3 regions of the Streptomyces sichuanensis genome follow, and region 3 is predicted to be linked to each of the others. Evidence: riboswitches for the same ligand, from Rfam matches in the RefSeq annotation. Region 3 holds a riboswitch; each other region holds the start of a gene.

Region 1 (10,431 bases), on a different contig from region 3:
CCCGCGAGGGGGCCCGGTCCGTACGGACCGGGCCCCCTCGCGTTTCCTCAGCGCCAGTCGCGGGTGCGCAGCGGCAGGCCCGATGCGCCGGAGGAGGGCGTGCGGACGGCCAGCACCTGGTTGACCCCTATGCGGTTGCTCTCGAAGGACAGGGCGCAGGCGGCCATGTAGAGCCGCCACACGCGGGCGCGGCCCGGGGAGGTGAGGCGCACGGCCTCGTCCCAGTGCGCCTCCAGGTTGGCCACCCAGCGGCGCAGGGTGAGGGCGTAGTGCTCGCGCAGCGACTCCACGTCGCGGACCTCGAACCCGGCTTCCTCCAGCTGGGCCACGGTCCGGCCGACGGGGGCCAGTTCGCCGTCGGGGAAGACGTAGCGGTCGATGAACGGGTCCACGCGGTAGTGCGCCTCGTCCTTGAGCGGGCGGCGGGCGATCTGGTGGTTGAGCAGCCGGCCGCCGGGCCGGAGCAGGGCGTACAGCTCGCGGGCGTACTCGGCGTAGCGGGCGGATCCCACGTGCTCGGCCATGCCGATGGAGGAGATGGCGTCGAAGGGGCCGTCGTCGACCTCGCGGTAGTCCTGGACGCGGATCTCCACACGGTCCGTCAGGCCGGCCTCGGCGACGCGCTTGCGGGCGTAGACGGCCTGTTCCTCGGAGAGGGTGACGCCGACGACGCTCACCCCGTGCTCGCGTGCGGCGTGCAGGGCCATCGAGCCCCAGCCGCAGCCGACGTCCAGCAGCCGCCGGCCGGGGGTGAGGGCCAGCTTGCGGCACACGAGGTCGAGCTTGGCCTCCTGGGCCCGTTCCAGGGTGGAGTCCGGGGCCCAGTAGGCGCAGGAGTAGACCATCGAGGGGCCCAGGACGTGCTCGTAGAAGGTGTTGCCGACGTCGTAGTGGTGGCTGATGGCCTGCTTGTCGCGGCGCACGGTGTGCAGGGGGCCGCCGGCGGGGCGGGCCTCCTCGCGCGGGGGCGCGGGCGGCGGCCAGGGGCCGGCGAGCCGGAGCAGGCCGGCACCGGTGGCGCGCAGAGCGGGGTCGCGGAGGGCGGCCAGGAGGGCGGAGCCGGTGGAGCGGCCGGTGTCCTCGCCGCGTTCCCACAGGTGTCCGGCGAGCAGCTCCAGGGCCTCGTAGAGGTCGCCTTCGACGTCGAGGTCGCCGGCCACCCAGGCGCGGGCCAGGCCAAGTTCGCCGGGCTTCCACAGCAGGCGCCGCAGGGCCCTGCGGCGCCGGACGACGAGGAGGGGCGTGCCGGGCGGTCCCCACTCGCTGCGGTCCCAGGCGCGGATACGGACGGGGAGCGGGGCTCCCAGCGCCTGTTCCGCGAGTGCCGAGAGCCGTCGAGCGGCGTCGCCCATGTCGCACACCTCCATGATGAAGTGTCAGGGAGTCTTCCCCCCGGCACCTGAACACCAACAGGCCGTGCTGTCCTCTTCCCGGCCAGGGTAGGCGAAGCGGGCAACGCGAAGGGCGCCCACCCCACGGATTGGTGGACGCCCTACGGGTTGTACGGGGTTACGAAGCCTTGGCCTTCTGCGCCGTGTCCGCGTCGGACGCGGCGGCGGGACGGGGAGCCGGCTTGGCGGCCTCGTAGAACTCCTCGCGCGGGTTCTCCATGGCACGCAGGGAGACGACCTCGCGCTTGAGGAACATTCCGAGGGTCCAGTCCGCGAAGACGCGGATCTTCCGGTTCCAGGTCGGCATGGCCATACCGTGGTAGCCGCGGTGCATGTACCAGGCGAGACGACCCTTGAGCTTGATCTTCATCTTGCCCATGACGATCATCGCCACGCCCTTGTGGAGGCCGAGGCCCGCCACCGCACCCTTGTTGGAGTGCTCGTAGGTCTTCTGCGGGAAGCCGCGCATCCCGGAGACCACGTTGTCGCCGAGGACCTTGGCCTGGCGCAGCGCGTGCTGGGCGTTCGGCGGGCACCAGGCGTTCTCGTTGCCCGCCTTGCGGGAGGCGACGTCCGGGACCTGGGCGTTGTCGCCCGCGGCCCAGATGTAGTCGGTGCCCTGGACCTGCAGGGTCTCGGAGGTGTCGACGTGGCCGCGCGGGCCCAGCGGCAGGCCGAAGCGGGCCAGCGCCGGGTTGGGCTTGACGCCCGCGGTCCACACGATGGTGTTGGAGTCGACCTCAAGGCCGTTCTTCAGCACGACGTGGCCGTCGACGCAGGAGTCCATGGACGTCGAGAGGTAGATCTCGACCCCGCGGCCCTCCAGGTGCTCCTTGCCGTACTGGCCGAGCTTGGGGCCGACCTCCGGCAGGATCTTGTCGGCGGCATCGACGAGGATGAAGCGCATGTCCTCGCGCTTCACGTTGGGGTAGTACTTGGCGGCGTCGCGCGCCATGTCCTCGACCTCGCCGATGGTCTCCGCGCCCGCGAAGCCACCGCCGATGAAGACGAAGGTGAGCGCCTTGCGGCGGATCTCCTCGTCCTTGGTCGAATCGGCCTTGTCGAGCTGTTCGAGGACGTGGTTGCGCAGGCCGATGGACTCCTCGATGCCCTTCATGCCGATGCCGTTCTCGGCAAGGCCGGGGATCGGGAAGGTACGGGAGACGGCGCCGAGCGCGATGACCAGGTAGTCGAAGGGCAGCTCGTACGACTCGCCGACGAGCGGCGCGATCGTGGCCACCTTGCGGTCCTGGTCGATCGTGGTGACTCGGCCGGTGAGCACCTCCGCCTTCGGAAGCACGCGTCGCAGGGGCACCACGACGTGGCGAGGGGAAATGCTGCCGGCGGCTGCTTCGGGAAGGAAGGGCTGGTACGTCATGTACGAGCGCGGGTCGACGACCGTGACGGTCGCCTCGCCGAACCGCATCTTCTTGAGGATGCGGCGTGCCGCGTACAGGCCGACGTACCCACCGCCTACTACGAGGATCCGTGGACGCTCCGTGGTGCTCATGTTTCGAGTATCCAGCACGCACCGGAGGGGTGCTCGTGAGCCCCTTCACAAGAAGCGGGGACCTGTCTGCTACACTCCGCCGCCCCCGTGACCCATGCCATAGCGCCGTCATGGAACCAAGCGGGAGCCCCGGGCGTTGATCACCCCCGCTGAACTGGCCTTGAGGTGTGCGCGGCGACTGGACCACCCGCCTCCGGCGATCCGCATAAGCGTTTCTTTAACACGCCAGATACTGGACGGTTTCCGGTCGCGAAGGCCGTATGGACCCCGGAAGGGGGCCTGAAGCCCACTTTCCGGGGTCCCGGGACCGCTTTTTCATGTGAAGGATTTCACGAACAATCCTCGGCGGCAGGGTCCGAAGGGCCCTTTCCGGCCCCGGAACGGCCCCTTCCGGACCGGGTCAGGCGATGCTCCAGGCGATCCCGTCGAGGATGTCGTGCTCGCTGACGACGACCTCGCGGGCCCCCGTCCGCTCCATCACGGCCAGCAGGACGAGCGCCCCGGCGGCGATGACGTCGACGCGCCCCGGGTGCATCACGGGGATCGCGGCGCGCTGGGCGTGGGTGGAGGCGATCAGCTCGTCGGTGATCTCCCGGACGCGCTCCAGCGGGATGCGCGCGTGGTGGATGGCGGCCGAGTCGTACTCCGGCAGGCCCAGCGCGATCGCCGCGACGGTCGTGACCGAGCCGGCCAGGCCGACCAGGGTGCGGGCCTCGGTCAGCGGCACGGTCTGCGCGGCGAGGTCCAGGGCAGCCTCGACGTCGGCCCGTATCGCCGCGATCCGGCCGGGGTCCGGCGGGTCGGTGACCGCGCCGTCGACCACCAGGTGACGTTCCGTCATACGAACGCAGCCCACGTCCACGCTGCGCGCGGCCCGCACGTGCTCCTCGCCGACGACGAACTCCGTGGAGCCGCCGCCGATGTCCACCACGAGGAAGGGCTTGGCCAGGTCGTCCCGGCCGGCCAGCTCCTTGGTGGCGCCGGTGAAGGAGAACTCCGCCTCCTGGTCACCGCTGATCACCTCGGGCTCCACGCCCAGGATCTCCACGACGCCGCGCACGAAGTCCTCGCGGTTCTCGGCGTCCCGCGAGGCGGAGGTGGCCACGAAGCGGAGGCGCTCCGCGCCGAGCTCCTTGATGACGGTGGCGTACTCCCGGCACGCGGCGAAGGTGCGCTCCAGCGCCTCGGGGGCCAGGCGGCCGGTGCGGTCCACGCCCTGGCCGAGCCGGACGATCGTCATCCGGCGGTCGAGCTCGACGAGTTCGCCCGTGGCGGGGTCGGCGTCCGCGATGAGGAGCCGGATGGAGTTCGTTCCGCAGTCGATGGCGGCGACGCGCGTCATGCCTGCTCCCCGCCCCCGGCACCGGCGTCGCCGCAGGGGCTGACGCACGGGCCCTTGGCCCACCACTCGGGCAGCAGCGCCAGCGCCTCGTCACCGAAGGGGTTCACGCCGGGGCCGGCCACCAGCGAGTGCCCGACCAGCACGTGCAGGCACTTGACCCGGTCCGGCATGCCGCCGGCGCTCGGGAAGCCCTCCAGCACCTCGATCGCGTCGCGGCGCGCGAGGTAGTCCTCGTGCGCGGCCCGGTAGGCGGCGGCCAGCTCCGGGTCGGTCGCCAGCCGGTCCTGCATCTCCTTCATCAGGCCCGAACCCTCCAGCGTGCCGATGGCGGACGCCGCGCGGGGACAGGTCAGGTAGTACGTCGTCGGGAACGGCGTGCCGTCCGGCAGCCGGGGGGCCGTCTCGACGACGTCCGGCTGGCCGCAGGGGCAGCGGTGCGCGATCGCGCGCAGGCCCCGCGGCGGGCGCCCCAGCTGCTCCTTGAACGCGGCGATGTCCGCGTCCGTCGGCTCGGTGGGCTCGGTCTTCGGAGGAGGGGTGTCCATGTGCTCGCTCGTGCTCGCTCGGTCTTGTCGAAAGAATGTGCAGGGTCAGCGGTGGCCGTCGGAGCCGTCCACGCCGTCGAAGAGGTTGCTGTACCAGGGGCGGTCGGCGGCGCCCTCGTCCCTGCGCGGCCGGTTCGTGCCGCTGCCGTCCACCACGGTGTAGCCGGTCTCGCCGGGGCGCACGAAGTGCAGGTGCTCGCGCGCCTGCTGCTCCACGTACGCGGGGTCCTCCAGCCGGGCCTTCTCGTCGCGCAGCCGCTGGACCTGCTCGCGCGCCTGTTCGGTGCGGTGCCGCTGCTCGGCGATGTCCGAACGCTGGGTGACCCACTGGCGCATGGGGTAGGCGAGGGCGACGACGAGGGAGCAGACGACGAGGGCGAGCAGCGCCGCACGGCCGGTGAGCCGGCTGCGCCGCGGGGGTCCGGCGCGGTAGACCCGGGCCGCCGCGGGCCCCTGCACCAGCGCCGTGCCCAGCGCCTTGAGCCTGGTCGCGGTGGAGAACCGGTCCGCGCCCACGTCGCCTCCCCTGATGAGTCCGCTACGAACGTACGTCCCCGGACACGGTACGGGACCGCGGCCGGGGACGTACGGCGACTGGCGAGAAGGTCAGCCCTTGAGGCTCAGCCGTGGAGCTCGGCCCTCGGGGCTCAGCCCTTGAAGCGCGGGAAGGCGCTGCGGCCGGCGTAGACCGCGGCGTCGTCGAGGATCTCCTCGATGCGCAGCAGCTGGTTGTACTTGGCGACGCGGTCCGAGCGGGCCGGGGCGCCGGTCTTGATCTGACCGCAGTTCACGGCGACGGCGAGGTCGGCGATGGTGACGTCCTCGGTCTCACCGGAGCGGTGGGACATCATGCACTTGAAGCCGTTGCGCTGGGCCATCTCGACGGCGTCGAGGGTCTCGGTCAGCGAACCGATCTGGTTCACCTTGACGAGCAGGGCGTTGGCGGAGCCCTCCTCGATGCCGCGGGCCAGGCGCTCGGGGTTGGTGACGAACAGGTCGTCGCCGACGATCTGGACCTTGTCGCCGAGCTTCTCGGTGATGGTGTTCCAGCCGGCCCAGTCGTCCTCGAACAGCGGGTCCTCGATGGAGACCAGCGGGTACGCCTCGACGAGCTCGGCGTAGTACTCCGTCATCTCGGCGGCGGAGCGGTCCTTGCCCTCGAAGGTGTAGACGCCGTCCTTGTAGAACTCGGAGGCGGCGACGTCGAGCGCGAGCGCGATGTCCTGGCCGGGGGTGTAGCCGGCCTCCTTGATGGCCTCAAGGATGAGGTCGAGGGCCGCGCGGTTGGACTCCAGGTTCGGGGCGAAGCCGCCCTCGTCGCCGAGACCGGTGGACAGGCCCTTGGTCTTCAGCACCTTCTTGAGGGTGTGGTAGACCTCGGCGCCCCAGCGCAGGGCCTCGGAGAAGGACTCCGCACCGATCGGCGCGATCATGAACTCCTGGATGTCCACGTTGGAGTCGGCGTGCGAGCCGCCGTTCAGGATGTTCATCATCGGAACGGGCAGCAGGTGCGCGTTCGGGCCGCCCAGGTAGCGGAACAGCGGCAGGTCGGACGCCTCGGAGGCGGCGTGCGCGACGGCGAGGGAGACGCCCAGGATGGCGTTGGCGCCGAGCGAGCCCTTGTTGTCGGTGGCGTCCAGGTCGAACATGGCCTGGTCGATCAGGCGCTGCTCGGTGGCGTCGTAGCCGACCAGCTCCGGGCCGATCTGCTCGATGACGGCGAGCACGGCCTTCTCGACACCCTTGCCCAGGTAGCGGTTCGGGTCACCGTCGCGGAGCTCGATGGCCTCGAAGGCGCCGGTGGAGGCGCCGGACGGCACGGCGGCACGGCCCGTGGAGCCGTCGTCGAGGCCGACCTCGACCTCGACCGTGGGGTTGCCTCGCGAGTCGAGGATCTCGCGAGCTACGACGACGTCGATGGACGGCACGAGGGTCTCCTTCGTGTGTGCTGGAGTTCTGCAGCACGAGCCTAACGGGCGCCGGAGGCTGCGCCCGCCCTTGGACCGTTCCGCGGACCGAAAATTGGCACAAAAGCTGAAAGCACGGGACGAATCGCCGGTGTGTTCGCTCAACGGGGAACGGAACGCACGGACAAACGCCGGAGCCCCGCTCCGATGCGGCTCGGGGGGAAGGCGCATCGGAGCGGGGCGGTCCCGCGGACGAGCGGAGACGCTCAGCAGGTGATCAGCTGAGGTGCAGCTTCTGACCGGGGAAGATCAGGTCCGCGTTGTCGATGATGTCCTTGTTGCGCTCGTACAGCTTCTGCCAGCCGCCGTCGACCTTCTTGGCGTCGGCGATCGAGCCGAGGGTGTCGCCCTGCTTGACCTCGTACTCGCCGTTGCCCTGCTTGACGGTCATCGGGGCGGGGGCCGGGGCGGCGTGCTTCGGAGCGGCCTGCTTCCGGGCCGGGGCGGCGCTCTCGGCGTCCGCACCCTGCTGGGCCGGCTTGGCGTGCTTCGGCGCCGCGGGGCGCTCGGCGCGGTCGGCGTGGCTCTTGCCGGAGACCGCGCCGCGCTCGCCGGTGGTGGACTTCTTCGAGGTGGTGGACTTCGAGGAGCCGGAGCCGGACACGTCGACGTTGGCCTTCGGGCCGCCGGCGGTCAGACCGCCCGCACCCGCGCAGCCCCAGGCGCCGGGGCCCTGCATGGCGAGGAGCCGCTCGGCGACGGCGATCTGCTGGGCCTTGGTGGCCTGGTGCGGGTACGAGGCGTACTTGCCGCCGCCCGCGGCGTCCCAGGAGGACTTCGAGAACTGCAGGCCGCCGTAGTAGCCGTTACCGGTGTTGATGGACCAGTTCCCGCTGGACTCGCACTGGGCGACCTTGTCCCAGGTGGAGACGGAGGCTGCGTTGGCGGAGGTAGCGACCATCAGCGGGGCTGCCACGGCGACGCCGGTGACGCCGGCGAGCGTGACGATGCGGACGGCCTTGGACGGACGACGGTGCTTGCCCTTGGACATAAGTCGGTTTCCTCACCGACGCCTACGAGGTGAGCTGTCGGGTTCGGGCTGTGAGTTTGCCCGGCCCGGTCCGCTTGCGCGATCCGGGCTTCACCCCAAGCCGTCCCGCCCCTGCGGCCAGTTGGCCGTCGGTCCGGTCCGGCGCCTTACCTTGGTTCCCCCGCTCCTGCCAACGGCGCTTGCGCGACGACTCCCCCGGCCGTCGGCAGGATTCGGCGTGACGACCGTGGTGCTCGCGATGGCGAGCGGTGACGACGTTAAACACAGGCGGCCGACGGGTTCAAACCCCACTTTTCAGCCACAGTTGCCGGAAGTTACCTGCAGGAACCTCTTGTTTCCGCAGGTGAGAGGGTGTTTGCACGGAACGGACGGGCGCCGTCCAGGCCGAAGTCAACGAGACCCATGTCTCACTTTCGACTGGAACGGACATTCGCCCCGAACCCCCCGACTATTTACGGATATCGAGCCGCTGACCAGGCTGGATGAGATCCGGATCGGATCCGACTGTTTTTTCGTTCTTCTGATAGAGCGTCTGCCATCCACCGTCGACCGCGTGCTCCTGCGCGATGACTGACAGGTTGTCACCGGGCCGCACGGTGTAATCGCCGGCGGCGGGCACGCCCGTACGGCCGGCGTCACGCGAGGGACGGTCGGTGGCGTCCGGGCGGTCCGGCTCGGCGCGGTGCTTGCCGCTGCCGGGCTCCCCGGCCGCGTCGCCGGGCTTCTGCGAGGTGTCGGGCGCGGGCTCGGCGGGAGTGCCGGACGGGGTCCCCGAGGGCGTGCCGGAGGGGGTGCCCGAGGGCGTGCCGGCGGGCGTGGTGGGCCCGTTGGAGGGCTCGGCCGAGGGGTCCTTGCGGTGCTTGCCGTCCGCCTCGCCCGGGGTGCCGGTCGCGGGCGCCGACGGGTCGGTGGCCGGGGAGGGCGTGCCGGGCGTCTGCGACTTCTCCGGCGCGGGCGTGGATCCGGGGGCCGGGGCGGACGGCTTGGGCGTCTCGTGCTCCGGCGCGGCGGGGGTGGTGCGCCCGGGCGCGGGCTTCTCGGTGGTCTCCGGCTCGGGCGTCAGGACCCGGCCGGGGTTCACGTCCGGCGCCGGGGAGCCCTTGGAGAGGCCGGAGCTGACGGCGCAACTGCGCCAGGCGTCGGGGCCCTGGGACGCCAGGATCCGCTCGGCGACGGCGATCTGCTGGGACCTGCTGGCCAGGTCGGGGCGGGGGGCGTAGGAGATACCGCCGTTCTGCTCCCACATCTCCTGCGTGAGCTGGAGCCCGCCGAAGAATCCGTTGCCGGAGTTGGCGCTCCACACCCGTCCGCTCTCGCACTGGGCGACCTTGTCCCAGGTGCCGGTGTCCGCGGCGTTGGCTCCGGTGGCCGCCATGAGCGGCATCGCGATTCCTGCCCCCGTCACCCCCGCCGCGAGCACGATGGCGGGTATCTGACGGGGGCGTCGATGTCTACCGTTGGCGAAACGCATGTGATGGCCTTTCGGGTGGCGGCTGATGTGGTCGTCGAACATAGCGACGGGTCCGGGCCCTCACAAGCCGGATGTAGCCGAGGTCACGCGAAGGTCACGACGGGTGATGCGGTGTCATGCGGGGTTCGTCGGCGGGGTGAATTCGACGGGCAGAGTGCGCAATCCACGCATAATGAGCCCCCCGCGCCAGCGCAGTTCCTCCGGATCGACGGCCAGGCGCAGGTCGGGGAGCCGGCGCAGCAGGGTGGCCAGCGCGGCCTGTCCCTCCAGCCGCGCCAGGGGCGCGCCGAGGCAGTAGTGGATGCCGTGTCCGTAGCCGAGGTGCTGGTTGTCGCGCCGGGTCAGGTCGAGCGTGTCCGGGCCGGAGAACCGCTCGGGGTCGCGGTTCGCGGCGGCGAGGACGACCAGCACGGGGTCGCCCTCGGCGATGCGCCGGCCGCCGATGACCAGGTCCTGCGTGGCGAACCGCCAGGTGGCGAGCTCCACCGGCCCGTCGTAGCGCAGCAGCTCCTCGACGCCGGTCGCCAGCAGGGACTCGTCGCCGTCGTGCAGGGCGCGCTGGAGGCGCTCGCGCTGCCCCGGGTTGCGCAGCAGGGCGTAGGTTCCGTTACCGATCAGGTTCACAGTTGTTTCAAAACCGGCGAACAAGAGGATGAAGGCCATGGCGGCGGCCTCGTCCTCGGTGAGGTGCTCGCCATGGTCACTCGCCCTGATCAGTCCCGAGATGAGGTCTTCTGCCCCTTCTTCCCGCAGGGCCCCCCGCTTCCGGCGGATCAGTTCCGTGAGGTAGCCCCGCATCTTCTTCACCGAGCGGGCCACGCCCCCGCGCGGTCCGCCGCCGTGGCGGATCATCATCCCGGCCCAGTCCCGGAAGTCGTCCTGGTCCTCGGCGGGGACGCCGAGCATGTCGCAGATGGCGTAGATGGGGAGCGGGAAGGCGAACTCGTGGATGAGGTCGGCCTCGCCCCTGGCGGCGAAGGCGTCGATGAGCTGGTCGGTGAGCTCCTGCACGCGGGGCGCGAACTCCGCGACCCGGCGCGGGGTGAACGCCTTGGAGACCAGCCGGCGCAGCCGGGTGTGGTCCGGGGGGTCGATGTTGAGCAGATGCGTCATGAGGTTGGCGCTGCGCTCGCCCGGGATGCCGACCTTGCCCTTGCCGTGGGCGCTCTCGGAGTGGTGCACGGGGTTCTTCGACAACCGCTGGTCGGCGAGCG
Region 2 (10,431 bases), on a different contig from region 3:
CGCCGTCGTGCTGCGGGTGTTCAACCCCGTGGGCCCCGGCGCCCCGTCCGCCTCCCTGCCCGGCCGGCTCGCCACCGAGCTGCACCGGGCCCGCCCCGGCGGCCGGGTGCGCACCGGCGACCTCTCCGCGCACCGCGACTTCGTCGATGCGCGCGACGTGGCCGACGCCGTCGTCTGCGCCGTGACGGCCCCGCGGCCGCTGCCCGGCGTCCTCAACGTCGGCAGCGGCACCGCACGCCCGGTCCGGGCCGTCGCCGAGGGGCTGCTGCACGCCGCCGGCCTCGACGGGCCCGGCGGCGTCCGGATCGACGAGGACGGCGACGGCTCGCCCCGCTCCGCCGCCGTCCCCTGGCAGCAGGCCGACATCACCGCCGCCGGCCGTGCCCTGGACTGGGCGCCCCGGCACCGGCTGGAGGACTCCCTCGCCGACCTGTGGGCCGGGGCCGGCGGCCGCCCCGCGGAGCCCGTCCGATGAAGCGCCCCGCACCGCACGCGCCGTGGGACGGCGACGGGCGCCTGCTCGTCCCGCTGTACGTGCACCCGGCGACCCACCCCGAGGAGTGGGCCGCCCTCGTGGCGGCCGCCCCCGGCCTGCACGCGGTCGTGCTCAACGTGGCGGACGGCCCCGGCAGCAGCTGTGACCCCGCCTTCCGGGACGTCGCCCGACGGCTGCGCCGGGCGGGGGTGCGGCTGCTGGGCTACGTCGACACCGGCTACGGCCGGCGGCCGCCCCGCGCGGTGGCCGCCGACGTCCTCCGGCACCGTCGGTGGTACGGCGTGGACGGCGTCTTCTTCGACCAGGCCGCGGCCGACGCCGCGGCCCTGCCCCGCTACCGCGGACTCGCCACCGCCGCCCGCCTGCTGGGCGCGCGCTGCGTCGTCCTGAACCCGGGCACCCATCCCGCCCCCGGCTACGCCGCGCTCGCCGACCTGCTGGTCACCTTCGAGGGGACGTGGGAGGCGTACCGGCGGGCCGGTGTGCCCGCGTGGACCGCCGACCATCCGCCGGGCCGCTTCTGCCACCTCGTCCACGCGGTGCCGCCCGACCGCACCGCACAGGTCGCGCGGACCGCCGCGGCCCGGGGGGCCGGGGTGCACTGTGCCGTTCCGGGCACGGGGGCCAACCCCTGGTGCAGCGTGCCCCGCGCGGGGGAACGGGCCGTGGGGAGCACCCGGTGACGGGGCGGCCGTCCGGGGCGGGGCTCCGGGGCGTGCTGCTGCTCGTGCTGCCGCTCGTGCTCGCGGGCTGTTCGGGCTCGTCGCCGGACGAGGCGCCGGGCGGCGACGAGCGTCCGGTGGACCGCATGAGCGCGGCGCCGGACGGCTCGGCGCCCCCGGCGTCGCGCCGCTGGCAGCCCCGGCCGGGCCTGCGCTGGCAGTGGCAGCTCGGCGGGAAGGTCGACACCTCGGTCGACGTCCCCGTCTACGACATCGACGGCTTCGAGAACTCGGCGGAGACGGTGGCGGAGCTGCACGCCCGCGGCCGCAAGGTGATCTGTTACATCAATGCCGGGGCCTGGGAGGACTTCCGTCCCGATCATTCTGAATTCCCCAAGTCGGTGCTCGGGAAGAACAACAAGGGCTGGGACGGCGAGAAATGGCTGGACATCCGCCGTCTCGACGCCTTGCGGCCGATCATGGCAGCGCGGATCGACATGTGCCGGCAGAAGGGGTTCGACGCGGTCGAACCGGATCTGACCGAGGGATTCCGCAACCGCACCGGTTTCTCGCTGACCGCCGCCGACCAACTGGCCTTCAACCGAATGCTGGTCAAACTCGCTCATGACCGCGGACTGGCCATCGGTTTGAAGAACGATCTCGAACAGATCCCGGAGCTGGTGCGCGACTTCGATTTCGCGGTCAACGAGCAGTGCGCCCAGTACGGCGAGTGCGAGAAGCTCACCCCCTTCGTGAAACAGAACAAAGCGGTCTTCCATGTCGAATACGACCTGTCCCCGAGGGAGTTCTGCGGCACGGCCGGGCGGCTGGGGCTCAGTTCCATGAAGAAGAAGCTGGAGCTGGACGCGTGGCGGCAGCCGTGTTGAACGCACGTCGCGGAGTTGGCCGTTCCGCGCTCCAACTGCCCGGGGAGGAAGGGGTTTAGCGGCAGGCGGCGGGCCGTGGAACTGCCGCGGTTCCCTGTTTGCATCTGAAGTGAAGAAGTTCACAGATGACCGTTTGGGGCCCGAATTTGAGCGACTGATGGTGCAGGATCTCTCACCGAACACAAGATCCCGTCACCGAGGCGGGCGACCCGGGCGGACGCCGAGTCCTGCCGCCGCACCGGGTGCGGAAACGATTCGACGAATCGGCAGGAGCGGGAGACCCAAGCAGTACGAACCACGAACGCGGTGGTTCTTGGGGTGAAGCCACACCGTGGCCGGGCAACTTCGCAGCCCGAACCCGACAGGTCATCTTTCGTAGGCGGATGCCGAAGGGCTTTGGCATGTCTGCGATGCCTCGCATACCTGCGCTCATTTCCCGGGCCGGCGCCGCGTCGGCCGTCACCGCCGCCACGCTCGCGGCCACGGTCCTCGTCCCCGGCCTGGCCCCCGCGGCCCAGGCGGCGACCGCCGGCGAACAGGCGCTGAAGGTCGCCGCCGGCAAGCAGGGCTCCCCCTACCAGTACGGCGCCACGGGCCCCAACCGGTTCGACTGCTCGGGCCTGACGCTCTACTCGTTCAAGAAGGCCGGCAAGACCCTCCCGCGCACCGCCGCCAGCCAGTACAACGCCACCCGGCACCTGTCCGGCGGCTCCCGGCAGGCGGGCGACCTGGTCTTCTTCCACAGCGGCAGCAACGTCTACCACGTGGGGATCTACGCGGGTAACAACAAGATCTGGCACGCCCCGAAGCCCGGCACCTCCGTCCGGCTGGAGAAGATCTGGACCAACAGCGTCTGGTACGGCCGCGTCAAGTAGCCCCGCTCCACGGCCCCGCCGCCCGGCGGGGCCGCCACACGGTGGGCCGCACACAGCCGTCCCCGCACACATGGGATGGCGCGGTGCGGGGGAGGGCTAAGGGCATGGAGATACGTACTGCTCAGGGCGTCGTGCGCGGAGAACTGACCGCCGGGGGCCTCGCCGTCTTCCGCGGCGTCCCCTATGCCCGGCCCCCCGTCGGAAACCTGCGCTTCGCCGCGCCCCAGCCGCCCCTCCCCTGGGACGGGGTCCGCGACGCGCTCGTCTTCGGGCCGCCACCACCGCAGTCCGGGCCCGCCCGCATCCCCGGGGACCCGGCCGGCACCGACTGGCTCACCCTGAACGTCTGGACCCCGGACCCCGGCGGTTCCGGACTGCCGGTCCTGGTGTGGATCCCCGGCGGGGCCTACGTCTCCGGGGCCGCGGGCGATCCCCTGTACGACGCCGCGCTCCTGGCCGGCCAGGGCGGACTGATTGTGGTCACCCTCAACTACCGGGTGGGCGCCGAAGGCTTCGCCCACCTCCCGGGGGCCCCGGACAACCGCGGCCTGCTCGACCAGCTCGCCGCCCTCGACTGGGTGCGGCAGAACATCGCCCGCTTCGGCGGCAACCCGGACCGGGTCACCCTCTGCGGACAGTCCGCCGGAGCGGGCTCGATCGCCACGCTGCTCGCCGCCCCCCGGGCCGCTGGCCTCTTCCGCCGGGCCATCGCCCAGTCCGTGCCCGGCCTCTACGTGACGCCCGCCCTGGCGGCGGAGGTCACCGCCGATCTGGCCGCCCGGCTCGGCACCGCCCCCACCACCGCCGGGCTCGCCGCGGTGAGCCCGCAACGCCTGGCCGACGCCGTCGACCCGCTCATGGGGGAACTGCCCGCCCGCACCGACCGCTGGGGCCGGCTGGCCCGCTCGGGCGTCCCCTTCCTCCCGGTCGTCGACGGTGACGTCGTACCGGACGTGCCGTGGCGGAGCCTGCGCGACGGCCGCGCGAGCGAGACCGACCTGCTGGTCGGTCACACCCGGGACGAGTTCCGCCCCTTCCTCGTGCTCTCCGGCCACCCCGAGAAGATCACCGACGAGGACGCCGCGGCGGCGCTGCGCGCCCTGGCCCCCGCACCCGACGGCGAACGGGCCTACCGCGCCGCCCATCCGGACGCCTCACCGGCCGCGCTCTTCGAACTGCTCTACAGCGACGTGATGTTCCGCATGCCGTCGCTGCACCTCGCCGACGCCCACTCCGCCGGCGGCGGCACGGCCCACCTCTACGAGCTGTGCCTGCCCGCGCCCGCGCTGGGCGCCGCCCTCGGCGCCGCCCACGGCCTGGACGTGTCGCTGCTGTTCGGCACCTACAGTGCCCCCGCCGCGCGCCTGTTCCACGGGGACGAGCCGCCGCCCGGGGACGTGCTCGCCCTGGGGGACGACATGCGCCGCTCGTGGGCGTCGTTCGCCGCCCACGGCGACCCGGGCTGGCCGGCCTACCGGGTCACCGACGGGCGGCTCACCCGGCTCCTGGGCGCGGGGACCGGAACGGGCCCGTACCCCGAGGACGCGTCACGGCGGATCTGGGAGGGCCACGGCGTCGAACCCTTCGACCTCGTCTGAGGCCAAGGGGGGCCGGGCCCGCCCTCGTCCGGGGCGGTCCGCCGGTCCGGTCAGCCGACCGCGTCCACGTACACCCACAGTCCGTCCTCGCGGACGAAGCGGCTGAGCTCGTGCTGGCTGTCCGCCTCCCCTCCCACCCTGTAGTGGGCGCGGAACTCCACCGTGCCCTCCTGGTGGAAGGCGCTGCCGCCCGTGGCACCCAGGACGTCGAGACCCGTCCAGGTGATGCCGGGATCGAAGTCCAGCCCGGGCGGCCGCGTCGTGGAGTGCCAGGTCCGCAGCAGATAGGCGGCGTCGCGGACCACGAAGGCGCTGTAGCGCGAGCGCATCAGCCGCTCGGCCGTGGGCGCCGCCGCCCGGCCCTGGTGGAGGCTGCCGCAGCACTCCCCGTACGGTGCGCCGAGCCCGCAGGGGCACGGTGAGGTGGCGGTGATCGCCGGCTGCCGGCGTGGGCTCGTTCGTCTGGACACCCTCCGATTCTGCCTTCCGCCCCGACCCTTCCCGCCATCGGGTGACCACCCTTTCGCCTGTGTGCCCGCCGGCGGCGCTCCGGCGGCGACGGCCCGGGGGGTGCGGCCGGTGCGGCCGTTCTCCTCGTAGGCTCCGGGGGTGGCGCATGCGCGCCGAGGCGCGGTGAGAGGGGCCAGGTGGCAGGGGAAGCGGAGATCGCGACGGCGGAGCAGGCGGCGAACGACGGCCTCGTGCTGGCGTTCGGGCGGCTGCAGGGGGCCGCGAACCGGCTGGAGTACATCCTGGGCCGGGCGATCGAGGAGGAGTGCGGGATCAGCCACCTGATGTTCGAGGTGCTGCTGATCCTGGGCCGGGCGGGAGACGCGGGACTGCCGATGCGGGCGATCGCCCAGGAGCGCGTGCTGAGCACCGGCGGGGTCACCCGGCTCGTGGACCGGATGGAGGCGGTGGGACTGGTGGTCCGGGACGCCGACCCCGACGACCGGCGGGGACGGCTGGTGCGGCTGACGCCCCGGGGCGAGGAGACGGTGGTGCGGGCGGCACGGATCCACGTGGAGAACATCCGGCGCTTCTTCCTGGAGCCGCTGCCGGAGGACCACCGCGAGCGGTTCGCGGAGGACCTGAAGACCCTCAGCCACGCGGCCAGGGACGCGCTGCCGCGGCTGCGGTGAGGAATCCCGGGCGGCGCGCGGGAATGTCTGACGCAGCAGATACTGTTGGAGCAGATGAACCGCCCGTGCCGACGGGCACCGCACCACCGCCCCTGGAGGCATCCCCCATGCAGCTCGTCTACGTCTTCGACGCCTACTGCGGCTGGTCCCACGGCTTCTCGGCCACCCTGGCCGAGGTCGCCCGCCGCCGGCCCGAGCTGCCGGTGGAGGTCGTCTCGGGCGGCCTGTTCACCGGGGCCCGCCGGGTACCGATCCGGGAGTTCGGCTACGTGCAGGGCGCCAACGCCAAGATCGCCGAGATGACGGGGGCCGCGTTCGGCGCCGCCTACGACCGGCTGATCGCGGACGGCTCGTTCGTCATGGACTCCGAGGCCGCCGCCCGCGGCATGGCCGCCCTGCGCCAGGCCGCCCCCGAGCGGGCGGCGGAACTGGCCGCGGCGCTCCAGGAGGCGTTCTATGTCGACGGGCTCAGCCTCTCCGAGGCCGGCACCTACCGCACGGTCGCGGAGCGGGCCGGCCTGGACGCGGACGCCGTGGTCGCCGCCTTCACGTCCCCGGCGTCGGCGAACGCCGCCCGCGCCGACTTCCGCCGGTCGGCGGAGTACGGCGTCGAGGGCTTCCCCACCCTCCTGGCGGTCGACGGCGCCCGCGCCGCCGTCCTGGCCGTGGGCCACGCCACCGCCCCCCAGATCGAACAGCGCCTGGCGGCCTTCGCCGCGGCGGCCTGACCGGAGGAGGCGGACGGATCCGCCACCCGGGTCGGTGGGCGCCGGCCCCGGCAGGTGGCCCGCCGTGGCCCGCCGGCTGCTGGGGCAGCGGGTGTTCCGCGGGCCGGGCGGTTGCCTGTGGGCGGCGATCGGCTCGGATTCCCCGCGCTGCCCGGCGGGAGTGGGCGCCGGCAGGCGGGTGGAGCGCCGTGGGTCGGCAGGCCGCCCGGCTTGCGCTGGGGCGGTGGTCGCCTTGGGTTTGCCGTGCCGCCCGCCCGGTGTCTGCCACCCGCCGGGTTGGAGGGCCGTGGTTCGCAGGGCGGGGGGTGTGCCTGTGGGGGGGCGATCGGCTCGGATTCGCCGCGCTGCCCGGCGGGAGTGGGCGCCGGCAGGCGGGTGGAGCGCCGTGGTCGGCAGGCCGCCCGGTGTGCCCCGGGGCGGTGGTCGCCTCGGCTCTGCCGCGCTGCCCTGCCGGTGTCGGCCCCCGGCCGGCGGGTGGAGCGCCGTGGGTCGGCAGGCAGCCCGGCATACCCCTGCGGCGGCGTCGCCCCGGCTTCGCCGTGCCGCCCGCCCGGCCGTCGGCCCGGCCCGGTTGCGGGAGCCCCGGAGCGGCCTAGCCTGGGGAGGCGTCATGGTTCGTGCCCGTAGTCCGGCCGGAGGGTCGGTGGGGGAAGGTGCCGCGGTCCGTCGGTTGTCGTGGCGGCGGGGCGGGGCGCAGGCTGCGCGGCGTGCTCTCTGGGCGACGATCGCCGGGTGCACCGGCTTCTACGCGTGCACCTACGGACTGGGCGACCCGCTCATGGGGCTGTACGCCATGTTCGGCTCCCTGCCGCTGGTGATGTTCTCGCGGCTCGGCGGCACCGCTCGGCAACGCACGGGTACCCTGCTGGCCATGGTGCCCGTGGGCTGCCTCATGGTCACCGCCGGGACCCTGCTCGCCGTCCGCGACTGGGCCGCCGCCTGCGGCATGTTCGTCGTCGGCTTCGCCGTCTCCTTCGGCGGCGTCGGCGGCCCCCGGCTGGCCGGGGTGAGCGTCGCCGTGCAGCTCTTCTACGTCCTGCCCTGCTTCCCGCCCTACGCCCCGGACACGCTCGGCTCCCGCCTGGCGGGCCTGACCACCGGCATCCTGCTCACCGCACTCGTGGAGCGGGTCCTGCGGCCCGAGCCCCCGTCCGTGCCGTACCGCGTGCGCCTCGCCGACGCGACCGCCGCCGTGGCCGGCAGCTGTGCGACGGCCGCCGCCGGAGCGGGGGACACCCGGGCCGCCGCCGACCGCGCCCTCGACGCCGCCCGCCCGTCCCGCCTGCCGTCCACCGAGCGCCCCACCTCGCCCTCCGCCCACGACCGGGCCCTCAACCACGCCCGCGCGGCCGTCCGGCACGTACGCGACCAGCTCGACCGGCTCTACGGAGACGCCGACCGGCCACCCGTGGCCGCCCCGCCCGCGCTGGCCCTGCTGGGCCGGACCGCTGCGGCCCTGGACCCGGTGGCCGCCGGCCTGCGCCGCGGGTCCCCGCCGGACGAGGCCGCCGGCCTGTCCGAGGCCGTCGCCGCCTTCGACGCCGCCCGCGCGGACGCCCTCCCCGGCACCTCACCCCTGCGGCGGCACCAGGACGCGGTCGTCAAGGCCGCCGCCGAAGGGGCACTGCTGGCCGCGCAGGCGTCCCGCATCGCCCTCGGCGTCCGCCCCACCGCCGAGGGCCGTGCCCCCGCCTGGCCGTTCCGGTACGCCACCGAGCCCGCCGCCCGGCTGTGGTGGCGACGGCTGCGCCTGCACCTGACCCCCCGCTCGGTCCACCTGCAGAACGCCCTCCGGGTCGCCCTGGCCATGGCGATCGCCCGGCTCGTGGCCGGCGGGCTGGGCCTGTCGCACGGCTTCTGGATGCTGCTGGCGACGCTCAGCCTCCTGCGCACCTCCGCCGCCGACACCCGTACGGCCCTGCGCCCCGCCTTCCTCGGCACCGCCGCCGGCGCCGGGCTGGCCGCCCTCCTGCTCGTCGCGGTGGGCGAGGCCCCCCTCTTCTACGCCGCCGTCCTGCCCGTCGTCCTCCTCGCCGGCCTCACCGCCGGGCCCGTGCTCGGGCCGGCCTGGGAACAGGCGGTGTTCACCCTCGCCTTCGTCCTGATCTTCACTCAGCTGTCGGTGCCGCACTGGCAGCTGTCCGCCGTGCGGATCGTGGACGTGCTCGCCGGCGGCGCCGTGGGCGCGGCCGTGAGCCTGCTCGCCTGGCCGCGCGGCGGGCACGGGGAACTGCGGGGCGCGCTCGCCGGCTTCCTCACCGAGGGCGCCGCGGCCTGCCGGGCGGTCGTCGACGTGCTGTGCGGCAGACCCTGCCCCGCGGACCCCCTGCGGCCCGCCCGCCGGGCGATGCTCCTGGCCGAGGCCACCTACTGCCAGTACCAGGCCGAGCGCATGCCCCGGCACACGGCGGACCCGCACTGGGAGCTCGCCCTGGTGGCCGGCTACCACATGGTGCGCGGCGGCGAGCTGATGCTGATGCGCTGCCCGGACGGGGCCGGCCCCGCCCCGCTGCCCCCGGAGGCGGCCGCGGGGCTGACCGCCCTGGCCGAGGAGGTGGCGGCCGAGTGCCGCCGGTCCGGCGAACTGCTGCGCTCGGGGACCCGTCCCGCGCCGGGCGAAGCCCCGTCCGCCGACGGCCCGCCCCCGCCGGGCCGTTGCACGGAATGGGCGGCGGCCGCGGACGCCGTCCCGGTGCTGCTGGCCGTCGACGCCGAGGCGTGGCTCACCGGCGTGGCCCGGGACGTGGCCCGCGTCCGCGCCGACGTGCTCGGCCGCTGAGCACTCCCAGGGCGGAAGGTGGCGAACCCGTCGGCGGCCCGGGGGAGCGGGCGGCGACGGGCCGCCCGCGCCTCCATCCGGCGCGCCCCTCACGCCGGCCGCGGGAACGGCAGGAACGGCAGGGAAGCGGTCGAACCGGGCCGCGTCGCGGCGTGCACCGCGAGCAGGACGCCCGCCGTGCCCGTCGCCAGGTCCATCGACAGCCGCAGCCGCCCGTCCATCGGGAACGCCAGCTCACCCCCGCACCGCACCGCGTGCAGCCCCAGCCCCCGCAGCTGCACCCGGCGCGCGCCGGCCGGCCCGCCGAGGTGCGTGAGGGCGTACAGCAGTCCGGCATGGCCGTCCAGGAGACCGGAGGACAGCAGCAGTTCGGTGCCCAGGCTCTCGCCGATGCGGTCGCGCAGCCGGCGGAAGTGGGCGTCCTCGCGCTGCCCCAGGTACGCGTCGAGGGCCATGCCGATCCCGGCGCTGCCCCGCCCGAGCGTGGTGACCCGGCGCTCGCCCTCCCGCACGTGCACGAACCGTCCGCGCGTGACCCCGCAGTGGGCCAGGTCCCGGGTCAGCGCGGCCTCGGCGCGGCGCAGCTGGCGCTCGTCCCCCGTCCCGGCGAAGAGCCGGGTGAACAGCAGCGCCGGGCCCGACCAGCCGCGCATCAGCCCCACGGCAGCCGGCGGCGACGGCTCGTCGTCCAGGGCGCGCGCCAGCCGGTCGCCGAGCCGCAGCGCCCCCTCCGCGTCGCCGAGGTGCCACAGCGTCAGGGCGATCCCGGCGAGCCCGCCGAACAGCCCCGCTCCGCATCCCCGCAGGTCGAAGGCGGCCAGCCGGTCGACCGCTGCCCGGGCCTGCTGCGGGCGGCCGAGCTCGTCGAGGACGTACGCCACGCCCGCCAGCCCGTCGTACAGGCCGGGCCGCGGCCAGCGGGTGCGTTCGGCCGCCCGTGCCAGCCAGTCGACGTACCCGTCGAAGCGGGGGCCCGTGCCGTGCCCCGTGCGGTGCAGTGCGTGCAGGACCCCCGCCGCACCGAAGGCGAGGCCCGCGCCCTGCTCGTCGAACTGCCGGACGTCGCCCGGGAAGAGGCGGTCCTCCCGCTCCGGTGTGGCGCTGCCCAGGACGGCCCGGGCCAGGGACGCCAGCACCGCCTCCCAGCCGGGATCGTGCTCCCCGGCGGTGCCGTCGTCCCGGCCGGAGGCCGGCCCGCCGCGGCCGGCCGGCCCCACGGGCCAGGCGACGGCCGGCGCGGGGGAGGCGTCCGGGGGCGGGGCGA
Region 3 (10,431 bases):
CGGCGCGGTGGCGCAGGTGCGGGGCGGTGGGCTTGAGGGCGACGGGGTAGCCCAGGCGCTCCGCGGCGCGGACGGCTCCGTCGGGGTGGGGTGCGGGGAGGGCGGGCAGCACGGCGATGCCGTAGCGGGCGAGCAGCCGCTGGGTGTCGGCGGCGGAGAGCGTCACGGCGCGGGTCGCGTGGTGGGCGGTGAGGAGGACGTCGATGTCGGCGGCGGCGCCGGCCTCGTCGATGTCGTCGTACTCGGGCACGCGCCCGGGGGTGGCAGCCTGCTTGCGCCACTGGGCGTAGCGCACGGCCTCGGCGAGCGCCCGGACGGCGCGCTCGGCGGCGGGGTAGGCGGGTATGCGGACCGCCGGCGGCGCGGGGGGCGGTCCGTCGCCGGGCGCCGGGGCCGGGGCCGTTGGGGCGGCGAGGGCCTCGGGGAGGCCGGGGATCTCCAGGTGGACGACGGCCACGGGCTTGGCGGCCGGGGCCGCGGCGACGGCGTCGCGCAGGGCCTCGGCGAGGTCGGCGGCGGAGGTGTCGCCGACCCAGGGGATGGCGGTGACGACGACGGCGTCGCAGGCCCGGTCGGCGAGGGCCTCGCTCAGGGCCGTGCGGAAGTCCGCCGGGGTGGCGGCGGTGGTCAGGTCGCGCGGCATGAGGGGGCGCAGCCCGTCGGTGAGGCAGGCGTCGTAGGTGAGCAGGGCGAGGGACTCGGAGTTGCCGAGGATGGCGACGCGGGGGCCGTCGGGCAGGGGCTGGGAGGCGAGGAGCAGGCCCGCGTCGGCGAGCTCGGTGACGGTGTCGACGCGGATGACGCCGGCCTGGCGCAGCAGGCCGGAGACGGTGGCGTCGGGGATGCGGGTGGTGGGGACGGTGTGCCCGGCGGGCGCCGCGGAGCCGTGGCGGGCGCCCTTGACGACGACGAGCGGCTTGCGGGCCGCGGTCCGTCTGGCCAGGCGTGCGAACTTGCGCGGGTTGCCGATGGATTCCAGGTACATCAGGGCGACGTCGGTGTCGGGGTCGTCGTGCCAGTACTGCAGGAAGTCGTTGCCGGAGACGTCGGCGCGGTTGCCGGCGGAGACGAAGGTGGAGATGCCGACGAGGCCGGCCGCACGCCGGTGCAGGCCGCTGAGCAGGGCGATGCCGATCGCGCCGGACTGGCTGAAGAGGCCAACGCGCCCGGCGGCGGGGAGCTCGGGCGACAGGGAGGCGTTGAGCCGGACGCCGGCGGCGGTGTTGATCAGGCCGAGGGCGTTGGGGCCGATGACGCGCATGCCGTAGGTGCGGGCCTGCCGGACGAGCTCGCGCTGGCGCTCGCGGCCCTCGGCCCCGCTCTCGGCGTAGCCGGCGGACAGGACGACCAGGCCCTGGACGCCGTGCTCGCCGCAGTCGGCGACGACGGCGGGGACGTGCTCGGCGGGGACGGCGACGACGGCGAGGTCGACGGGGTCCTCGATGGTGAGGACGGAGCGGTGGGCGGGGACGCCCTCGGGCTCCAGGACGGAAGGCTCCGCGGGGAAGGCGGTGTTGACGGCGTAGGTGCGTCCGGTGAAGCCGCCCGCCAGGACGTTGCGCAGCACGGTGCGGCCGAGGCCGCCCGGCTCGCGGCCGGTGCCGACGACGGCGAGCGAGCGGGGGGCGAGGAGCCGCTGCACCGAGCGGGCCTCCGCGAGCCGCTCGCGGGCGCGCTGGACGGCGAGCGAGGCGTCGGTGGGTTCGAGGTCGAACTCCAGGCGGACGATGCCGTCCTCGAAGCTGCGCTTCTGGGTGTAGCCGGCGTCCGTGAAGACCTTGATCATCTTCGTGTTGGCGGGCAGCACTTCGGCGGCGAAGCGCCGGATGGAGCGCTCGCGGGCGACGGCCGCGATGTGCTCCAGCAGGGCGGAGGCCACGCCCCGGCCCTGGTGGGCGTCCTGCACGAGGAAGGCGACCTCGGCCTCGTCGGCGGCGCCGGAGGCCGACATGCCGCGGCCGTCGATGCGGTCGTAGCGGACGGTGGCGATGAACTCGCCTCCGACGGTCGCGGCGAGGCCCACCCGGTCGACGTAGTCGTGGTGGGTGAAGCGGTGCACGTCCCGGTCGGAGAGGCGGGGGTAGGGGGCGAAGAAGCGGTAGTACTTGGACTCGTCCGAGACCTGTTCGTAGAAGCTGACGAGGCGCTCCGCGTCGTCGGGCGTGATGGGGCGGATCCGCGCGGTGCCTCCGTCGCGCAGCACGACATCGGCTTCCCAGTGAGCCGGGTACACATGCTCGGGCGGCGTCTGCATGGGGCCAGCGTAAGGCCGGGCACCGACAAGCGGTGGTGGCGTCCGGCCCCCGGTCACGGGGCCGGACGGCCCGGGCGGGGGCGCGCGGGGCATCGTGCGCCCCGTGCGACAATGGTCTAGACAACCAATATCGACTTGAAGGGCAACACCATGGTTGAGCGCCGCGTAAACGTCGGCTGGGCCGAGGGCCTGCACGCCCGGCCCGCGTCGATCTTCGTCCGTGCGGCGACCGCCGCCGGCGTCCCCGTGACGATCGCCAAGGCGGACGGCAACCCCGTCAACGCCGCCTCCATGCTCGCCGTGCTGGGCCTGGGCGCCCAGGGTGGCGAGGAGATCGTCCTGGCCACCGAGGCCGAGGGTGCCGAGGCCGCGCTCGACCGTCTGGCCAAGCTCGTCGCCGAGGGGCTTGAGGAGCTCCCGGAGACCGTCTGACGCTCCGGCCGTCCGGACGTCTTTCCTCTGTTTTCCTTTTCCGCCCGCTCCACGGGAGCGGGCGTGCGGCGGGGCCGCGGCGGCCGGAAGGCCACCGCGGCCCCGCTGTTCACATCCGGCCGGGAACCGCCACGAATTCCCCGCCGCTATTCCCCATGAATAGCGGCCGGTTGTTAAGAACGGGCGCTCGCCGTGTTGACGGATTGTTTCGGCGCCGGCACCGTTTCCGCGCCCGCCGGCCGGCGCAGCCGGAATTGCCCGGGGGAACGGCCGGCCCGGGCGACCGCCAGGGCCCGCGCGCGCTCGGCGTCCCCGCGGGCCACGGCGTCCACCAGCGCCCCGCACGCCTCCCAGCTCTCCAGCGGCCGCACCTGCGGCTCCGCCGCGTACACCCATGCGATCTTGCGGCGCAGCTGGGTGAGGAGCGCCGCGAGGCTGGCGCTGCCCGACGCCTGGGCGAGGGTCTCGTCGAACCAGTCGGCCAGCGGGCGCAGCTCCGCGGTCCGGCCCGCGCGGGCCCGCTCCTGGCCGAGCCGGACCAGTCCGCGCAGCACCTTCAGGTGGGCCTCCGTGCGGCGCTGGGCGGCCCGGGCGGCGCCCAGCGGCTCCAGCAGGGCGCGCACGTCGAGCAGGTCGGCGGCCTCCCGCTCGGTGGGTTCGGCGACGCAGGCGCCCGCGTGCCGCCGGGTGGTCACGAAGCCCTCGGAGGCCAGGGTGCGCAGCGCCTCGCGCACCGGGACACGGGAGACCCCGTAGCGGCGGGCCAGGAGTTCCTCGATGAGCCTGCTGCCCGGCGGGAAAACGCCGGAGACGATGTCGTCGCGGATCGCCGTGCACACCGCGTGCGCGGAAATGCGTCCGCCGGCGCGGACCGTCTCGCCATTGCCGTTCACGTACGGCCCCGCATGGGTGTACCTCCGACCAATGACTCAACCCCCGTGCAGCACGGCCGATTGACGCCCGTTCAGCGACTCTATGGCAATCGCTTGGGATTTCCGACGGGTCCGTCGTTTCATGGATATTTTTTGGCCAACCGGGAACGGGCACAACGCGAAGGCCCCGGCCGTGGGGGCCGGGGCCTTTCGTGAGGCTGTCGCCGCTCGCGCGGACGCGGGCGCTGCTACAGGCTGACGCCGTGCGCGCTCATGTAGGCGATCGGGTCGATGTCGGAGCCGTAGGTGGCGCCGGTGCGGGCCTCGAAGTGCAGGTGCGGGCCGGTGACGTTGCCCGTGGCACCGGAGAGGCCGATCTGCTGGCCCGGGGTGACCGTCTGGCCGACGGAGACGTCGAGCGAGGAGAGGTGCGCGTACTGGGTGTAGGTGCCGTCGTTGTGCTTGATGACGACGTTGTTGCCGTACGCGCCGCCCCAGCCGGCCTCGACGATGGTGCCGGCGGCGACCGCGTGCACCGAGGTGCCGGTCGCGGCGTGGATGTCGATGCCGGTGTGGCTGCCGGAGGACCACAGGCCGCTGGACGCCTTGTAGGAGGTGGAGACGTAGGAGCCGTCGATGGGGCTCACGTACGTGCCGAGGCGCTTGCGCTCCTCGTCGCGGGCGGCGCGCTCCTTGGCGGCGCGCTCCTCCTCGATCTTGCGCTTGGCCTCTTCGGCGCGCTGCTTGGCCTCGGCGGCCTTCTGCTTGGCGGTGGCCTCGGCCTGGAGGCGGATGGCGGCCTCGTCGGCGGCGCTGCGCTGGGTCTCCGCCTGGGCGTCGACGTTGCCGGCCATGACGTCGCCGATGACGACGGCCTGCGTCAGACCGGTGTCCTCGGGGCGCTGGGTGTCGTCAGAGGCGGCGAAGGCCGGGGCGGCGACACCGGCGACCACGCCCGCGGCGGTGAGGGTGGCTATGCCCGCGACATTGGCGCTGACACGCACGGCTCGGCTCGGACGACGGTGCTTACCCATGGCTGGGCGATCCTTTCCTTCCTTCTCGCCTACCGGGTTAGCTGACGGGTTCGGAGCAGGAAGGTCTCCTACGGCTCCCTCGTGAGAGGGACCCGATTCACCCCAGGGACGTTTGGGTCCCCGGCTCCCCTCGACTGGCGTCTCGGGGACTCGGCGATGGCTGCCCGGGGCCGCGGTTGCGGCTCCGATCTGACGGACTGCCGCCCTGACGCTAATCGGCGTCAGATTCGAACGGCAAACAGAACGGGGCTTTTATGACGTACGCCACACGACCAACATGCAACCACTGGATGAAAGTGGACATAAAGGAGGCGCATGAGCCCCTGAGGGCTCACACGCCTCCTTTGTCCTGCCATATCGGGCGCCACGGCCGGGAATACGGCGCGCTGAACCCCCGTCAGGCGTCAGGCCGGCGGGACGCCGGGCACGCCCGGGACGACGTCAGGCCGGAATGACCGTCACCGGGCCGATGCCCAGCGCCTTGACCGGCTCGGCGATCTCGGCCGCGTCACCGACGAGCACGGTGACCATGCGGTCGACCGGGAACGCGCTCACGACGGCCGCGGTGGCCTCCACCGTGCCCGTCTCCGCGAGGCGTTCGTACATCCGCGCCTGGAAGTCGTCCGGCAGGAACTGCTCGACCTGGTCGGCGAGGGTGCCGGCGACGGCCGCCGCGGTCTCGTACTTCAGCGGGGCGACGCCGACGAGGTTCTGCACGGCGACGTCGCGCTCGGCCTCGGTCAGGCCCTCGGCCGCCAGGGTGCGCAGGACCGTCCAGAGGTCCTCCAGCGCCGGGCCGGTGTTGGGGGTGTCCACGGAGCCGCTGATGGCGATCATGCCCGTGCCGGCGCCGTCGGAGGACGGCGGAGCCGAGCGCAGCACCTGGCCGAAGGCGCGCACGCCGTAGGTGTAGCCCTTCTCCTCGCGCAGGACGCGGTCCAGGCGGGAGGTGAGGGTGCCGCCGAGGCAGTACGTGCCGAGCACCTGGGCGGGCCAGACGCGCTCGTGCCGGTCGGGGCCGACGCGGCCGATGAGCAGCTGCGTCTGGACGGCGCCGGGGCGGTCCACGATCACGACGCGGCCGGTGTCGTCGGCGCTGACCGCCGGGACGGGGCGGGTCTCGGCGCTCGCGCCCGTCCAGGCGCCGAGGGTCTCGGCGAGGACCTCGTCGAGGTCGATGCCGGTGAAGTCGCCGACGACCACGACGGTCGCCGTGGCGGGACGCACGTGGGCCTCGTAGAAGGCGCGCACGGCGGCGGCGTCGATGCGCTTCACGGTCTCCTCGGTGCCCTGGCGGGGGCGGGAGAGCCGGGAGTCGGCCGGGAAGATCTCGGCGGCCAGCGCCATGGCCGCGCGGCGGGCGGGGTTGGCCAGCTCGTGCGGGATCTCGTCCAGCCGGTTGTCCACGAGGCGCTCGACCTCGTTGTCCGGGAAGGCGGGGGCGCGCAGGGCGTCGGCGAGCAGGCCCATGGCCTTGGCCAGCCGGGACGCCGGGACCTCCAGGGAGACCCGCACGGCGGGGTGGTCCGCGTGCGCGTCGAGGGTGGCGCCGCAGCGCTCCAGCTCGGCGGTGAAGTCCTCGGCGCTGAGCTTGTCGGTGCCCTCGGAGAAGGCGCGCGCCATGATCGTGGCGACGCCGTCCAGGCCCGCGGGCTCGGCCTCCAGCGGGGCGTCCAGGCTCACCTCCACGGCGATGACCTGCTGGCCGGGGCGGTGGCAGCGCAGGACGGTGAGGCCGTTGTCCAGCCGGCTGCGCTCGGGGGCGGGGAAGGCCCAGGGCGTGGCCCGGCCGGGGCCGGGCTGGGGGTGGAACTCCATCTGCGGGGTGCTCGCGGCCACGGCGTCGCTCACTTGGCCGTCTCCTCTTCCTCGTTCTGGTCGGCGGCGGCGCTGTCCTGCGGGGCGGTCGGCTCGTACACCAGCACGGCGCGGTTGCCGGGGTGCAGGCGGGCCTTGGCGACGGCCTGGACCTCCTCGGGGGTGACCTCCAGGACGCGCTGCACGGCGGTCAGGGCCAGCTGGGGGTCACCGAACAGCACGGCGAAGCGGCACAGTTCGTCGGCCCGGCCGCTGACGGTGGCGAGCCGGTCGAGCCACTCGCGCTCCAGCTGGGCCTGGGCGCGCTCCATCTCCTGCGGGGTCGGCCCCTCGACGGCGAAGCGGGCCAGCTCCTCGTCGACGGCGGCCTCGATGGCGGGCACCTCGACGCCGCCGGACGCCTTGACGTCCAGCCAGCCCAGCGAGGGGGCGCCGGCCAGGCGCAGCAGGCCGAAGCCGGCGGCGACCGCCGTGCGGTCGTGCCGGACCAGGCGGTTGTGGAGGCGGGAGGACTCGCCCCCGCCGAGGATGGTCAGGGCGAGGTCGGCGGCGTCGGACTCGCGGGTGCCGTCGTGCGGGAGGCGGTAGGCGGCCATCAGGGCGCGGGAGGGCACCTCCTCGCGGACGACCTCGCGCAGCTCCGCGCCGATGGTGTCCGGCAGGGTGCCGTCGCGCGGGGGCTGCTTGGCGTCGTGGGCGGGGATGGAGCCGAAGTACTTCTCGATCCAGGCGAGCGTCTGCTCGGGGTCGATGTCGCCGACGACCGCCAGAACGGCGTTGCCCGGCGCGTAGTACGTGCGGAAGAAGGCGCGCGCGTCCTCCAGGGAGGCGGCGTCCAGGTCGGCCATGGAGCCGATGGGCGTGTGGTGGTACGGGTGGCCCTCGGGGTAGGCCATGGCCGTCAGCTTCTCGAAGGCCGTGCCGTAGGGCACGTTGTCGTAGCGCTGGCGGCGCTCGTTCTTGACGACGTCGCGCTGGTTCTCCATGGACTCGTCGTCGAGCGCGGTGAGCAGCGAGCCCATGCGGTCGGCTTCCAGCCACAGAGCCAGCTCCACCTGGTGGGCGGGCATGGTCTCGAAGTAATTGGTGCGCTCGAAGCTGGTGGTGCCGTTGAGGGAACCGCCGGCGCCCTGCACCAGCTCGAAGTGGCCGTTGCCCTTGACCTGCGCCGAGCCCTGGAACATCAGGTGCTCGAAGAGGTGGGCGAGGCCGGTGCGGCCCTTGACCTCGTGGCGCGAGCCGACGTCGTACCAGAGGCAGACGGCCGCGACCGGGGTCAGATGGTCCTCGGAGAGCACGACCCGCAGGCCATTGGCCAGGCGGTGCTCTGTCGCTGTCAGGCCGCCGGAACCGGCCTGTTGCGTGGCCGTGTGACCCATGGGCATGTACGTCCCTTCGATCTCTTGAGATCTCGCGGTGCCTCGCGACGACTCGCGTGATGAACAGTGCTGTCACTGTATGCAAGCGCGCTGACATCTGGCGAAGTTCCCGACCCGCCGTACACGCCCGGGACGGGTCGCGGTCGGGGTTGTCAGTGGGGCGGTCCACAATGGTCGGCGTCAGTACCCGCCTCGGCATCGATCGAAGGAGCAGCAGCCGCGATGGCCCGCCGCAGCACGAAGACCCCGCCGCCGGAAGAGTTCGAGGAGCGGATCCTCGACATCGACGTCGTCGACGAGATGCAGGGCTCCTTCCTTGAGTACGCCTACTCGGTCATCTACTCCCGCGCCCTGCCGGACGCCCGGGACGGCCTCAAGCCGGTCCAGCGCCGCATCCTCTTCCAGATGAACGAGATGGGCCTGCGGCCGGAGCGGGGCCACGTGAAGTGCGCCCGCGTCGTCGGCGAGGTGATGGGCAAGCTCCACCCGCACGGCGACGCCTCGATCTACGACGCCCTGGTGCGCATGGCGCAGCCCTTCTCCATGCGGCTGCCCCTGGTCGACGGCCACGGGAACTTCGGTTCGCTCGGCAACGACGACCCGCCCGCGGCCATGCGCTACACCGAGGCCCGGATGGCGTCGCCGACGTCCCTGATGACGGAGTCGATCGACGAGGACACCGTCGATTTCGCGCCGAACTACGACGGCAGCGAGCGGGAGCCGGTGGCCCTGCCTGCCGCCTACCCGAACCTGCTGGTCAACGGCTCGTCCGGGATCGCGGTGGGCATGGCGACGAACATGCCGCCGCACAACCTGGGCGAGGTGATCGCCGCCGCCCGGCACCTGATCCGGCACCCGGGCGCCGACCTCGACACGCTCATGAAGTACATCCCCGGCCCCGACCTCCCCACGGGCGGCCGCATCGTGGGCCTGAGCGGGATCCGGGACGCCTACGAGACGGGCCGCGGCACCTTCAAGATCCGCGCCACCGTCTCCGTGGAGACGGTGACCGCCCGCCGCAAGGGACTGGTCGTCACGGAGCTGCCGTTCACGGTGGGCCCGGAGAAGGTCATCTCCAAGATCAAGGACCTGGTCGGCTCGAAGAAGCTGCAGGGCATCGCCGACGTCAAGGACCTCACCGACCGCGCCCACGGCCTGCGCCTGGTCATCGAGATCAAGAACGGCTTCAACCCCGAGGCCGTGCTGGAGCAGCTCTACAAGCTGACGCCGATGGAGGAGTCCTTCGGCATCAACAACGTCGCCCTGGTCGACGGCCAGCCCCTGACGCTGGGCCTGAAGGAGCTGCTGGAGGTCTACGTCGACCACCGCTTCGAGGTGGTCCGCCGGCGCAGCGAGTTCCGGCGCGGCAAGCGGCAGGACCGGCTGCACCTGGTCGAGGGTCTGCTGGTGGCGCTCGTCGACATCGACGAGGTCATCCGAATCATTCGATCGAGTGAGAACGCCGCGGAGGCGAAGGCGTCACTCGTGGAGCGCTTCTCGCTCTCGGAGGTCCAGACCCAGTACATCCTGGACACCCCGCTCCGCCGCCTGACGAAGTTCGACCGGATCGAGCTGGAGTCGGAGCGCGACAAGCTCACGGCCGAGATCGAGGAGCTCACCCGCATCCTGGAGTCCGACGCCGAGCTCCGCAGGCTCGTCTCCTCCGAACTGGCCGACGTGGCCAAGAAGTTCGGCACCGACCGGCGCACGGTCCTGCTGGAGTCGGCGGGCGCCCCGGCGTCGGCGGTGCCGCTGCAGGTGGCGGACGACCCGTGCCGGGTGCTGCTCTCCTCCACCGGCCTGCTGGCCCGTACGGCCTCCGGCGAGCCGGTCCCGCCGGGGACGGACGACGCCAAGCGCGTGAAGCACGACGTGATCGTCTCGGCCGTGCCGGCCACGGCCCTGGGCGAGGTGGGCGCGGTGACCTCGGCGGGGCGGCTGCTGCGGCTGAGGGTGATCGACCTGCCGCAGCTGCCGGAGACGGCGTCCGCCCCGAACCTCGCCGGTGGCGCTCCGGTGTCGGAGTTCCTGTCCCTGGCGGACGGCGAGCGCCTGGTCTGCCTGACCACGCTGGACGAGTCCTCGCCGGGTCTGGCGATCGGCACCGAGCAGGGCGTCGTCAAGCGCGTGGTCCCCGACTACCCGGCCAACAAGGACGAGCTGGAGGTCATCTCCCTCAAGGACGGCGACACCGTCGTCGGCGCGGTCGAGCTGCGGACGGGCGAGGAGGACCTGGTCTTCATCACGGACGACGCCCAGCTGCTGCGGTACCAGGCCGCGCAGGTCCGGCCGCAGGGGCGGGCCGCGGGCGGCATGGCCGGCATCAAGCTGTCGGCGGGCGCCAAGGTCATCTCGTTCACGGCCGCCGACCCCGCCGAGGACGCGGTGGTCCTCACGGTGGCCGGGGCCCGGGGCGGCCTGCCGGGGGCGGCCTCGGAGGCGACGGCCAAGCTGACGCCGTTCGACCAGTACCCGCGCAAGGGGCGGGCGACGGGCGGCGTGCGCTGCCAGCGCTTCCTGAAGGGCGAGGACTGCCTGGTGCTGGCCTGGGCGGGAGCCGCCCCGGCACGCGCCGCGGCCGCGAACGGCACGCCCGTTCCGCTGCCCGAGCCCGACCCGCGCCGCGACGGCTCCGGCACGCC

The links. Region 3 has a riboswitch for cyclic di-AMP ahead of LE181_RS10380 (M23 family metallopeptidase). Riboswitches for the same ligand answer to the same signal wherever they lie in the genome.
Region 1: it holds a riboswitch for cyclic di-AMP, as region 3 does, so the genes downstream of both, LE181_RS15790 (transglycosylase family protein) here and LE181_RS10380 (M23 family metallopeptidase) in region 3, are expected to answer to the same signal.
Region 2: it holds a riboswitch for cyclic di-AMP, as region 3 does, so the genes downstream of both, LE181_RS29485 (C40 family peptidase) here and LE181_RS10380 (M23 family metallopeptidase) in region 3, are expected to answer to the same signal.

Annotation. Positions count from the first base shown of each region.
Region 1 covers NZ_JAIXMK010000047.1:16,487-26,917, reverse strand. The annotation lists gene LE181_RS15820 (SAM-dependent methyltransferase) at 48-1,352, opposite strand; gene LE181_RS15815 (NAD(P)/FAD-dependent oxidoreductase) at 1,510-2,901, opposite strand; gene LE181_RS15810 (Ppx/GppA phosphatase family protein) at 3,302-4,243, opposite strand; gene LE181_RS15805 (DUF501 domain-containing protein) at 4,240-4,788, opposite strand; gene LE181_RS15800 (FtsB family cell division protein) at 4,834-5,304, opposite strand; gene eno (phosphopyruvate hydratase) at 5,436-6,716, opposite strand; gene LE181_RS15790 (transglycosylase family protein) at 6,973-7,746, opposite strand; cyclic di-AMP (ydaO/yuaA leader) riboswitch at 7,751-7,974, opposite strand; gene LE181_RS15785 (transglycosylase family protein) at 8,195-9,130, opposite strand; gene LE181_RS15780 (cytochrome P450 family protein) at 9,332-10,431, opposite strand, start outside.
Region 2 covers NZ_JAIXMK010000166.1:399-10,829, forward strand. The annotation lists partial or broken gene LE181_RS29470 (NAD-dependent epimerase/dehydratase family protein) at 1-475, shown strand, start outside; gene LE181_RS29475 (spherulation-specific family 4 protein) at 472-1,179, shown strand; gene LE181_RS29480 (endo alpha-1,4 polygalactosaminidase) at 1,212-2,045, shown strand; cyclic di-AMP (ydaO/yuaA leader) riboswitch at 2,292-2,442, shown strand; gene LE181_RS29485 (C40 family peptidase) at 2,447-2,920, shown strand; gene LE181_RS29490 (carboxylesterase/lipase family protein) at 3,025-4,518, shown strand; gene LE181_RS29495 (YchJ family protein) at 4,569-4,988, opposite strand; gene LE181_RS29500 (MarR family winged helix-turn-helix transcriptional regulator) at 5,166-5,660, shown strand; gene LE181_RS29505 (DsbA family protein) at 5,768-6,388, shown strand; gene LE181_RS29510 (FUSC family protein) at 7,059-9,167, shown strand; gene lanKC (class III lanthionine synthetase LanKC) at 9,257-10,431, opposite strand, start outside.
Region 3 covers NZ_JAIXMK010000023.1:88,813-99,243, reverse strand. The annotation lists gene LE181_RS10395 (bifunctional acetate--CoA ligase family protein/GNAT family N-acetyltransferase) at 1-2,254, opposite strand, end outside; gene LE181_RS10390 (HPr family phosphocarrier protein) at 2,405-2,686, shown strand; gene LE181_RS10385 (GntR family transcriptional regulator) at 2,860-3,579, opposite strand; gene LE181_RS10380 (M23 family metallopeptidase) at 3,807-4,592, opposite strand; cyclic di-AMP (ydaO/yuaA leader) riboswitch at 4,605-4,758, opposite strand; gene LE181_RS10375 (M16 family metallopeptidase) at 5,034-6,410, opposite strand; gene LE181_RS10370 (M16 family metallopeptidase) at 6,440-7,789, opposite strand; gene LE181_RS10365 (DNA gyrase/topoisomerase IV subunit A) at 8,012-10,431, shown strand, end outside.